One region of the Paenibacillus sonchi genome, then DNA from elsewhere that is predicted to be linked to it. Evidence: riboswitches for the same ligand, from Rfam matches in the RefSeq annotation. Region 1 holds a riboswitch; each other region holds the start of a gene.

Region 1 (3,278 bases):
AAATGTCTGACCATCCGGCAGCCCTGGGCCACATTAATTGCGCTTGGGGAAAAACAGTTCGAGACCCGTTCCTGGCAAACGGCTTATCGCGGTGAACTGGCGATTCATGCCGGAATGGGGATCGACACCACTGCCTGCGGGCAGGAGCCTTTCAAGTCGGCCTTGGCGCGGCATGGCTTCACTGTGGACAATCTCCCCCGGGGAGCCATCATCGCCATAAGCCGTCTGGCCGATTGCCATGAGGTAACGCAGGCGGATGCAGTTGAGGGCTGGCCCGGCGGCAATGAGCTGGTTTTCGGCGATTATGCGCCAGGACGCTATGCCTGGAAGCTGGAGGATGTGACGGCGCTTGCCCGGCCCATACCGGCGAAAGGCAGGCTGAGCTTCTGGGAGTACCCTGTGCTGGAGGGGGAGCAGTGACCTGCCGGGACTGCATAACCTTTTGGCGGAACAAGAAAAAATAATTAGCGGCCCAAGCCATGATTGGGTATGAACCGGCTGACTCGCGGGTAATCTTCTTATAGGATGTTTGGTGCTGCCACTGTCCCGCGCGATCATCAGGATGTATAAGAAAGGGCGTATGCATAGGAAATGGGAAGTCTCCTTATTGCGTGGCTTTGTATGCTGTGTTTGTATTTTTCGTTTGAGGATAAGGTAAGCAGGAAAATTATACTTCCCGTGGCCCTGGTCGTTTTTTTCGGCACGCTGGGTTACTGGAAGCTTTTAATGTAATTTTTATGCAGGTATCAGCTTGTTTTCAGGTTAAGGATATATATTGAATGTACCAAACACTCCCCGGTGTTTATAAATAGCTTGCAGGGTCTTGCCAGCTCCCATGGTGAGGCCCGTTTTATTTTGTCTGGCTGATCCTGGCGCAGCATGGGGTGGATAAAATAATCACTGGTATTTATAAAAAAAGGTGATTTTATGTGATATTTTTCACAATAAAATAATAAAAATTATTTTATATTAAAATTGAAATATCAAAGATTGAAACGTAACAAAAATAAAGCACCTCAAAAGGAGAATTATGATGAGTCATGAAGGAAGTCTCCGCCGCGGGCTGGCATTCGGGTTGTTTTTGAGTATTCCGTTGTGGGTGTCCATGATTGGCTGGGTTCAGCTGCTGTAAATCCCAATTCGCTATATCCGCAGTGTCTGGTTACGGGAGCGTATATAGCATTACATAGAGATGGATGAAGAACTGCTGCCGGTTGATTCCGGGGCGGTTTTTTGTTGTGCGGTCCTGATTCGAAGGAACGTTCTTGCTCCTTAAGGAGTAGCTATAGCTAGGAATAAAGATTCTGGATAAGATTTGAAATTATAGTTCGAATATACTAGATTTTAATATTAAAAATTGCAATTAAATACAGGATCTGATGCTGTAAAAAAGGAGAAAACCATTCTGCAGGGAGATTTCCTTCTGGACAGGAAGGCTGTAAAGCCTTATGAATAGCGGGTTTATCCATGTTCCAGGCAACCGTAACTTGAAAAAATAGTTAAGGAATAGATTGACAATCGGGCAAGGAAGAGGCTAAACTGAAATTAGTTCAAAAGTAACAAATGTCATAGACTACATAAGTTTCACTTAATCTATATTTCTCATGTATAAACGCAAACCGTCCGAAAGGACGGGACGCAAAGTCAGGAATCTAATGCCCGACCAGGGCTATGATCGTCCGGCCGCCGTGAAGCTGACCCTTCGTGGCGGTCTTTTTGTTGTTATAGTTTTTCCGCAAAATCATAGAATAAGTTACTAGGAGGTGCAAGGCGATTGAAAAAAAGATCACAGAAAGCAGCAGCTCTGATTCTGACAGGGGTACTGGCATTGAGCAGCACGGTTACCTGGGGATGGAATGTTAAAGCTGCGGGAAATATGCCGTATATCCCTACCCCTGTCCTGGGTGTTGCCGGCAATTTTAACGCATTTATTTTTGGAGATTTCACGCAATCTTACGATCAGATTCATGGAAGGCTCGCGGCTGAAGGAAATATTACGTTGCAGGGGTACGGTGTTTCCAAGGATGCGCCCGGCGGGGATGTGCTGGTTGCCGGCAAAAATCTCACTCTAACAGACGGAACTATATACGGAGCAGCTGTATACGGAGGCACTATAACCAGCATACGGGCGGATCTCAAGGAGACTCCCCGCCAAGGGACGCCGATTGATTTTGCGGCCGAGGAACAGTTTTTGGCCCGGCGTTCGGATGAATTGGCCGCATTGACGCAGACACAGCCTTTTGTAAAAGAATATGGAAAAATCACTATTAACGCTCCGGATGCCTATAATGTCATTCATCTGGCCGCTGCTGATTTGGCTGACGCCAACGGGCTGCAGTTCAACATAGCAGGTGATGCCACCGTCATTATTAATGTGGGCGGAAGCGCTGTGAAGATTCCCAATTTTCAATTCTGGGGAGGCAAACCCCGCAAGGTCCTGTTCAATTTCTATGAGGCTGCTTCTGTGAATATCGGGAACACGACAATCGAGGGCACGATATTGGCTCCTCATGCCAGTGTCTTTTATGATCATGCAGAGCTTCATGGCACACTGATCGCAAAAGCGTTCAGCGGTTATGTGCAGATGCACCACTATCCGTATGAAGGCTCCGAACCGCCTGCAACGCCGACGCCGACGCCGAGCGCAACGGCGACACCGACGCCGAGCGCAACGGCGGTGCCAACGCCGAGCGCAACGGCGACACTGACGCCGAGTGCAACGGTGACGCCAACGCCGAGTGCGACGGCGACACCAACGCCGAGCGCAACGGCGACACCGACAGCAGTCGTAACGCCGACGCCAACAGCAGTCGTAACGCCAACGCCAACAGCAGTCGTAACGCCGACGCCGACAGCAGTCGTAACACCAACGCCAACAGCAGTCGTAACGCCGACGCCGACAGCAGTCGTAACACCAACGCCGACAGCAGTCGTAACACCAACGCCGACAGCAGTCGTAACACCGACGCCGACAGCAGTCGTAACACCGACGCCGACAGCAGTCGTAACACCAACGCCAACAGCAGTCGTAACGCCGACGCCGACAGCAGTCGTAACACGGACACCGACGTCTAGCGCGTTACCGAGCGCCACTGCATCAGCGACGCCGACGCCGAGTACAGCACCAACACCTACAAGCGAAGTAACACCGGCGCCATCAACAGCAACGCCGACGCCAGACACTACAGTAATCTATGTTCCGGTAACGTTCCCGACGCCAACACCATCATTGGTAATCGGCACGATTGTGGATGATACCTTGATCGATGATGACCCAT
Region 2 (3,278 bases), 130 kb from region 1:
GCAAAACCTTCAACAACCGGGTTGACGAATTCCAGATGGCTCGGGTTGTTCGCCAGTGTAATGCGGGTGCGGACAGTCTCGCCTTCGCGCACGGCACGGTCTGCGCCCAGATGGTATTTCACGTCACCCGTCCAGCCGTAGTTAATGCCCATGGAGCCTTCGGAAGGGAACAGCTCCTTGTTGGGAGAATGATGAAATTCCGAGAAAATAATATCGTAGGGCTTTCCGAGAATATGAGCCAGCACATTCAGGCGTCCGCGGTGGGCCATACCCATCAGGATATGTTCCGCACCATCATGTGCGGCGGCACGGACAATCTCGTCCAGCATAGGCACCAGCGCATCATTGCCTTCCAGGCTGAAGCGTTTTTGGCCGACAAAGGTTTTATGCAGGAAGGTCTCGAACTGCTCTACCTGGATCAGGCGGTTCAGCAGCTCCTTGCGCTCGGCATTATTCAGAGGGGCCGGAGAGCTTGTGGACTCTGCCTGGCTGTTCAGCCAGCGCAGCTCCTGTTCGTCGTGCACATGCCCGAATTCGTAGGCGATAGTCTGCGTATAAGCCCGGAGCATCCGGTGAACCGCGTCCCAGGCGGTATGAACATCCGCCGGCGCATTCTCCCAGATCAGCGAGGCGGGCATAGCGATCAGGTCCTCGCGGGTGAGATCATAGGTTTCATAATCCAGCCATTTCGCCATAGGGTTATTCCCCTGCTCAAGCGGATCAATATTGGCGGCCATATGGCCATATATACGAATATTGGCGATTAGCTTGGAAGCTCTTACGGCCTTTCTCAGCCACTCGGTGCCTCCCGAAAGAGCCGGCTGCGGGGCCGGTACGGCATCCGGAGCAAGCGGAGGAGGGCCGGAAACAGTAAATAGATCACGGTAATGATGTTCTACTGAAGAGGGATCTTTAACGAATTGCTCATATTTCTCTTGAATATAGCCCAGATTGGGGCCGTGATACTTACTCCAAATGGATTCGTTATAGGGCTCTTTAACTGCCATGAATACATCCTCCTAACGGATGAACTCCACGTGGCCGCATGTGGCTTGAGCGCCCAGTGGAGCTGCGATGTTTACGGTTTCATTTCACATCTTATTGTGCTACTTTCAAGACGTGTAATCAATTCATACTTTCGGGGAATCCGTTCGCAAAACGGCATGATTCAGTCCGGAAATGATGAAGAACGGATATTGGTTGCAGAATCAGGATTTGCAGCCGGTTCAACCAGTAACAATGACCTATGTATAAACCGGAAATGTTCATCAACAGCTCCTTAAGACATATTTTTTGGACAAAGGTTAGCAAAAAAAGCTATTCTTTTGCACTACTTAGCATAAAAAATTTTCCAAATAACGACACACTTTTCGTGTAAGATCTTGTATAATGTTATTGCGGATAACGGTTTCATGGTTTCTAACCAGATCCTTTCATGTAAAGGGTCCAGTAAAGGGTAAACCTGCCGAAAGGCAGGGACACAAAGTCTCGGGTCTACTGTAGAGATGCTGCAGCTACTACGACGGCCGGACTGCCTGGGGACGCATAATTTCTAGGAGGAGATATTCTTGGATAAGTCCAACCAGGGGAATGACGGAGAACTGCTGACGGGTGATCTGGATTTAGAATGGGTGTATTTGCTGATGTCGGCCAAGAAGGCAGGGATCGAGGCGGATGAAATCCGCCGGTTTTTAAACGAAAAAACAGCATTGCAGGCGATGTAGAGGCGTTTATTATGATGGAAATACATACAGAAAAGGGCACAGCAATCATAAGCTGTGCCCTTTTCTGTATCGCTGGAGCCTGCGGACGACCGCCATTATTGATCCTTCTGCTCCAGCCGCCATTTTTGGTAATCGAGAAACTCTTTGAATTCCCTCTTGCTTATACCTGAGGCCATGGCTTCCTGAACAAGCCGGAACCATTCGCCGTCCAGGGAGGATTCATCAGCATCCGAAGGTTCGCCATAGAGCAGACTGTGGATGGAAACCTGGAGCGCGTCAGCGATTTTTTCGATAAATTGGATTGAGGGGTTGGATTGGATATTTCTTTCTACATTGCTTAAGTATGATTTCGCAACATCAGCCTTGTCCGCCAGTTCGGATAAGGACCAGCCTTTTTCCAGACGGAGATGGTGGATGCGACTTCCCATATTATCCGGCACGATTACAACGCCCCTCCGTACTTTTTGTTAAAATATAAGGATTTTACGGTTAACGCCAATAATCATCCTCATATTTCTCGCCGAAACGGGTGCCGCCCGTAAGACGCAGAGCCGTTTCCACTTGTCAGTATAACAAATTTCCTTACAACGGACAAAAATCATTGGTACAAGGGAAAACAGCCTAATCTGCTTCCGGATCCGGAATCAGGATAGGCTGCTTCAGAAAATGCAGTCCGCTATGAATTAGTAATCCTTTTTGGGGCCTTGTTTGGCTTCGAAATTCCAGGTCAGCTTCAGCTTATCCTTTTGGAAATAGTTTTGTGCTTCGCCAGTATCCACGAATTCGAACTTGACCGTAAAGCTGTCGCTGCTCTGTGCTTTGATGCCGTCAGCTTCAGTGAGAATTTGATCCCATCCGGTATTGTTGACCAGATCCGGGGTTTGACCCTTCAGGGCGTCCAGTGTAGTTTCATACACCACAACTTCCGGTGAGAGAATCGTTCCTTTATCGTTGTTCTTCAGAAATTTAACCTTGATGAATTTGCTGAGATCGACACCGTTGTTGTCGCCGAGGGTATCTGTAACCTCAGTGGTGGTTTTCAGCAGAATCGAGCCGATATCTAAGGTTCCGTCATTTTTAAGCTTAAAAGTTTTGGTTACGGTGTCGCCCGGTTTCAGGTTTTGGATATCCACGATTACGGAAGGATCGGAGTTCAGATCCAGTGTGCCTGCTGCGAAGGTAGCCGTACTTGTTGCAGTATCACTAAAGTATGCGAAGGTCCCTCCGCCAATCAAGGACAAACCGAGTGCTGCCGATGCGATGCCAAGACCCAATGTTTTTTTGATACCCATATTCGAATTCCTCCTCTGATTTGTGTAGCTGTTGATAAATGAATTATTGTATCTTCCGTTTCGTAGGCGGAAGCGGACAATCTGTTCAGGACTGTATGTCAGTTCCCGGCGGCGTTTGGGGGAGCGCGGTGTTTTTTTCTCAAGGGCGGTCAGCGCCTTCCAAGAGCTGTAGAGTGCATAGAGCAGGAGCAGCAGTCCGGGCACAATCATCAGGACCACACTGCCGGCTTTGGAGGCGGCAAAATTCATGGCATATCCTATA
Region 3 (3,278 bases), 180 kb from region 1:
GAAAATAGCCTCATACATTGGCTTCTTTCTTTCCTTTTCCAGCTTTCTTTATCTGTTCTTTGTTCTGTTCCAGAAGGTGTTCACCTCATGGACGGTACCCGGCTGGGCTTCAATCGTGGGTGTGAATCTGCTGTTTAATGGTATTGTGCTGATGCTGCTCGGCGTAATCGGTGAATACATTGGGCGGATTTATGATGAATCCAAGGATAGACCGCTGTATATCGTGCGTGAGACGAGGGGCTACGGCGATGCAGAGAGTGGCGGAGAGAACGCGGGCGTGCGGAAGGACAATGATTATGCCAGATAGACAGATTAATGCAGGATTCATCCAGTTTTTAAAATTCAATGCCGTAGGTGTGCTGAATACCTTGATTGATTTTGCCATATTCACTCTCCTGCACTCACTGGGGATGATGAATGCCCCGGCGCAGATCATTTCTTACAGCGCCGGTACCGCCAACAGTTTCATTTGGAATAAGAAGGTGACTTTTCGGGACCGGGACCGGGGAGCAAGGATAGCTTTGACCGGATGCAGCTGGTAAGGTTCATTGTGCTGAACCTGGTTGTGCTGGGGATATCAGTGCTGCTTATGCATTTGCTGACCGGCCGCTTCGGCATTCAGGTGCTGGTTGCCAAAGTGCTGGTTACCGTCGTAACCGTAGTGATCAATTTTTTCGGAAGCCGGAAGTGGGTATTTTGAAAAAATGCACTAGATAGATTGGACTTTAATACTAACTTTCGGAGGTGATTTCATGCGCAAGTTCTCTTACTTAATTATTCTTGCCGGGATTCTGCTGATGCTGTACCCCAAAGCAAATGAATGGTATAACGACTGGCAGCAGCAGAAGCTGCTGGAGGAAGCCGAACAGGCGTACAGTGAGATTTCGCCGTCACCATCTCCGCAGTCAGATCTGCACAAACAATATGCTGAAGTCACCCAGCTTCTCGCCGAGGAATCCTCTGAGGGTGACCTGGCGAAAGCGACAGAAGCGCCGGCTCCCGAAATTAAGCTGGGAGGCAAGATCACAGGCATTATCCAGATCGACAAAATCAATTTGAAGCTGCCCGTACTGGAAGGGGCCACTAAAGCCAACATGAAGCATGCTGCCGCCCACATGAAGGAGACCGCGGCTATCGGGCAGGTTGGCAATGCTGCGATTGCAGCACATAGATCGAGAACAGCAGGCAGGCTTTTTAACAGGCTCAACGAAGTTGAGGTCGGTGATACCATATCCGTGCAAACAAAGGAACAGGATTACCAATACGTAGTGTATGATATTTCAATTGTAGAGCCTACGGATGTTTCCGTATTAAATGGACATAACGATGATAAAATACTCACTCTGATTACCTGTGATCCATTGGTCAATCCGACTCATCGCCTGATTATTCATGCCAGATTGTCTTAAATCCCAATTAGCGCGGCCTAAAGGTAGTATATTAGAATTTAATTAAAAAATAGTAGAAGTCTAGTGATTTGGGTCTTGAATATAGATATAAATATGATACTATATAACTATAAAAGCTAAACACGACAACGGCAAACCTATCGAAAGGTAGGGACGCAAAGCTAAAGGGCCTTCCCGCTATGGATGGCAGCCAGCTACCGAATGAAGAGGCTTTTTTTGTTTGTTCTTAAATATGAATCTATCAAACCGCATTAGAAGTAAGAACAGATAAAGCTTATACGATAACGGCAAACCTATCGAAAGGTAGGGACGCAAAGCTAAAGGGCCTTCCCGCTATGGATGGCAGCCAGCTACCGAAAGGGGTTTTATCCATGAAGAAGTTCTTTTTTACGTTGTTAACATTGTTTGTAGTTGCCGCTTCCGTTCAGACAGGATCAGCTGAAGCTGCCAGCACGGACACAGGCTGGTTGAATACATCGCAATTGAATCAAGGGGTTATCGCTGTTTCTTATGAAGTTCCTAAGGACAAGCGTATTAAGCTCATGATTACTAAGGACAACAACAGCTACACATATAACCTATATGCTTCTAAGCCTAATGAAACCTTCCCGCTGCAGCAAGGTAATGGATCTTATAAAGTTTCTGTTCTGGAGAACACTACCGGCAATAAATACAAAGTGATGTCCTCCGAAACCGTAGACCTCAGCATGAGCGATGCGAACGACGTATACTTGAGCTCCGTACAGAATGTGAAATGGAGTTCTTCCGATAAATCAGTTCTGAAGGCTGCTCAGCTCACACAGGGGCTGACCACTGATGAACAAAAGGTAAAAGCAATATACAACTACATCGTTTCTAATGTGAAATATGACTATAGCTTAGCTTCCAGTGTTACGACTGACTACATCCCCAACAATGACAATACACTGGCCACCAAGAAGGGGATTTGCTACGATTATGCTTCATTGTTTGCAACCATGCTCCGCAGTCAAGGCATACCTACCAAATTGGTGATGGGGAATACCAGCTATGTGACTTCATACCATGCCTGGAACGAAGTCTTGCTTGACGGCAAGTGGGTGACTATCGACACTACAGTTGATGCCGGTTTGGGCAAGAACAACAAAGAAACGGGATTAATTAAAGTAGCAAGCAAATACTCCGCAGCAAAATTCTATTAAGAGAAGTGAATATACAATCAACAATCGGATCTTTTGGAGATAACCCGCTTAAATATTAAGTGGGTTATCTTTCTTTTTCTAAAGGGTTGCTTTTTTATATGACTCTGGAGTATTATAAATAAGCGTTGTTGGAGCGCTGCAGAGTAAAAGAAGAACAGTTGAATAGATTGTTCGAAAAAAACTTGCATTTCTCAAACAAACGTGATATATTATAAGAGTTGCTGGTGACGACATAATCATCGCCGACAACGAGTTTGATCTTTGAAAACTGAACAACGAGTGAGTGGGATTTCACGCAAGTGAGATCCAAAATAGATGATTTTCATAGCGTGTTTCGCGCTTTAGAAATTTCATCAGAGAATGCAAATTCTCGTCAGATGTTTCAAAATGAGCTATCGCTCTTTTCAATACCAATTGGAGAGTTTGATCCTGGCTCAGGACGAACGCTGGCGGCGTGCCTAATACATGCAAGTCGAGCGGAGTTTATCCTTCGGGGTAAACTTAGCGGCGGACGGGTGAGTAACACGTAGGCAACCTACCCTCTAGACTGGGATAACTACCGGAAACGGTAGCTAATACCGGATAATTCCTTGACCCACATGGGTTTGGGATGAAAGGCGGAGCAATCTGCTGCTAGAGGATGGGCCTGCGGCGCATTAGCTAGTTGGTGGGGTAACGGCCTACCAAG

Evidence for each region. Region 1 has a riboswitch for cyclic di-GMP ahead of JI735_RS11470 (choice-of-anchor A family protein). Riboswitches for the same ligand answer to the same signal wherever they lie in the genome.
Region 2: linked by a shared signal. The riboswitch ahead of JI735_RS10940 (anti-repressor SinI family protein) and the one ahead of JI735_RS11470 (choice-of-anchor A family protein) in region 1 are both predicted to bind cyclic di-GMP.
Region 3: linked by a shared signal. The riboswitch ahead of JI735_RS12285 (transglutaminase-like domain-containing protein) and the one ahead of JI735_RS11470 (choice-of-anchor A family protein) in region 1 are both predicted to bind cyclic di-GMP.

What each region holds. Positions count from the first base shown of each region.
Region 1 is NZ_CP068595.1:2,496,889-2,500,166, forward strand. Features, by position in the region: gene JI735_RS11465 (ASCH domain-containing protein) at 1-420, shown strand, start outside; cyclic di-GMP riboswitch class I at 1,604-1,691, shown strand; gene JI735_RS11470 (choice-of-anchor A family protein) at 1,775-3,278, shown strand, end outside.
Region 2 is NZ_CP068595.1:2,369,023-2,372,300, forward strand. Features, by position in the region: gene JI735_RS10935 (2-oxoglutarate dehydrogenase E1 component) at 1-1,007, opposite strand, end outside; cyclic di-GMP riboswitch class I at 1,446-1,539, shown strand; gene JI735_RS10940 (anti-repressor SinI family protein) at 1,569-1,724, shown strand; gene JI735_RS10945 (helix-turn-helix domain-containing protein) at 1,820-2,152, opposite strand; gene JI735_RS10950 (TasA family protein) at 2,408-3,016, opposite strand; partial or broken gene JI735_RS37275 (signal peptidase I) at 3,197-3,278, opposite strand, start outside.
Region 3 is NZ_CP068595.1:2,676,783-2,680,060, forward strand. Features, by position in the region: gene JI735_RS12265 (glycosyltransferase family 2 protein) at 1-307, shown strand, start outside; gene JI735_RS36885 (GtrA family protein) at 297-542, shown strand; gene JI735_RS36890 (GtrA family protein) at 530-700, shown strand; gene JI735_RS12280 (class D sortase) at 753-1,409, shown strand; cyclic di-GMP riboswitch class I at 1,530-1,611, shown strand; cyclic di-GMP riboswitch class I at 1,686-1,767, shown strand; gene JI735_RS12285 (transglutaminase-like domain-containing protein) at 1,781-2,590, shown strand; rRNA gene JI735_RS12290 (16S ribosomal RNA) at 3,002-3,278, shown strand, end outside.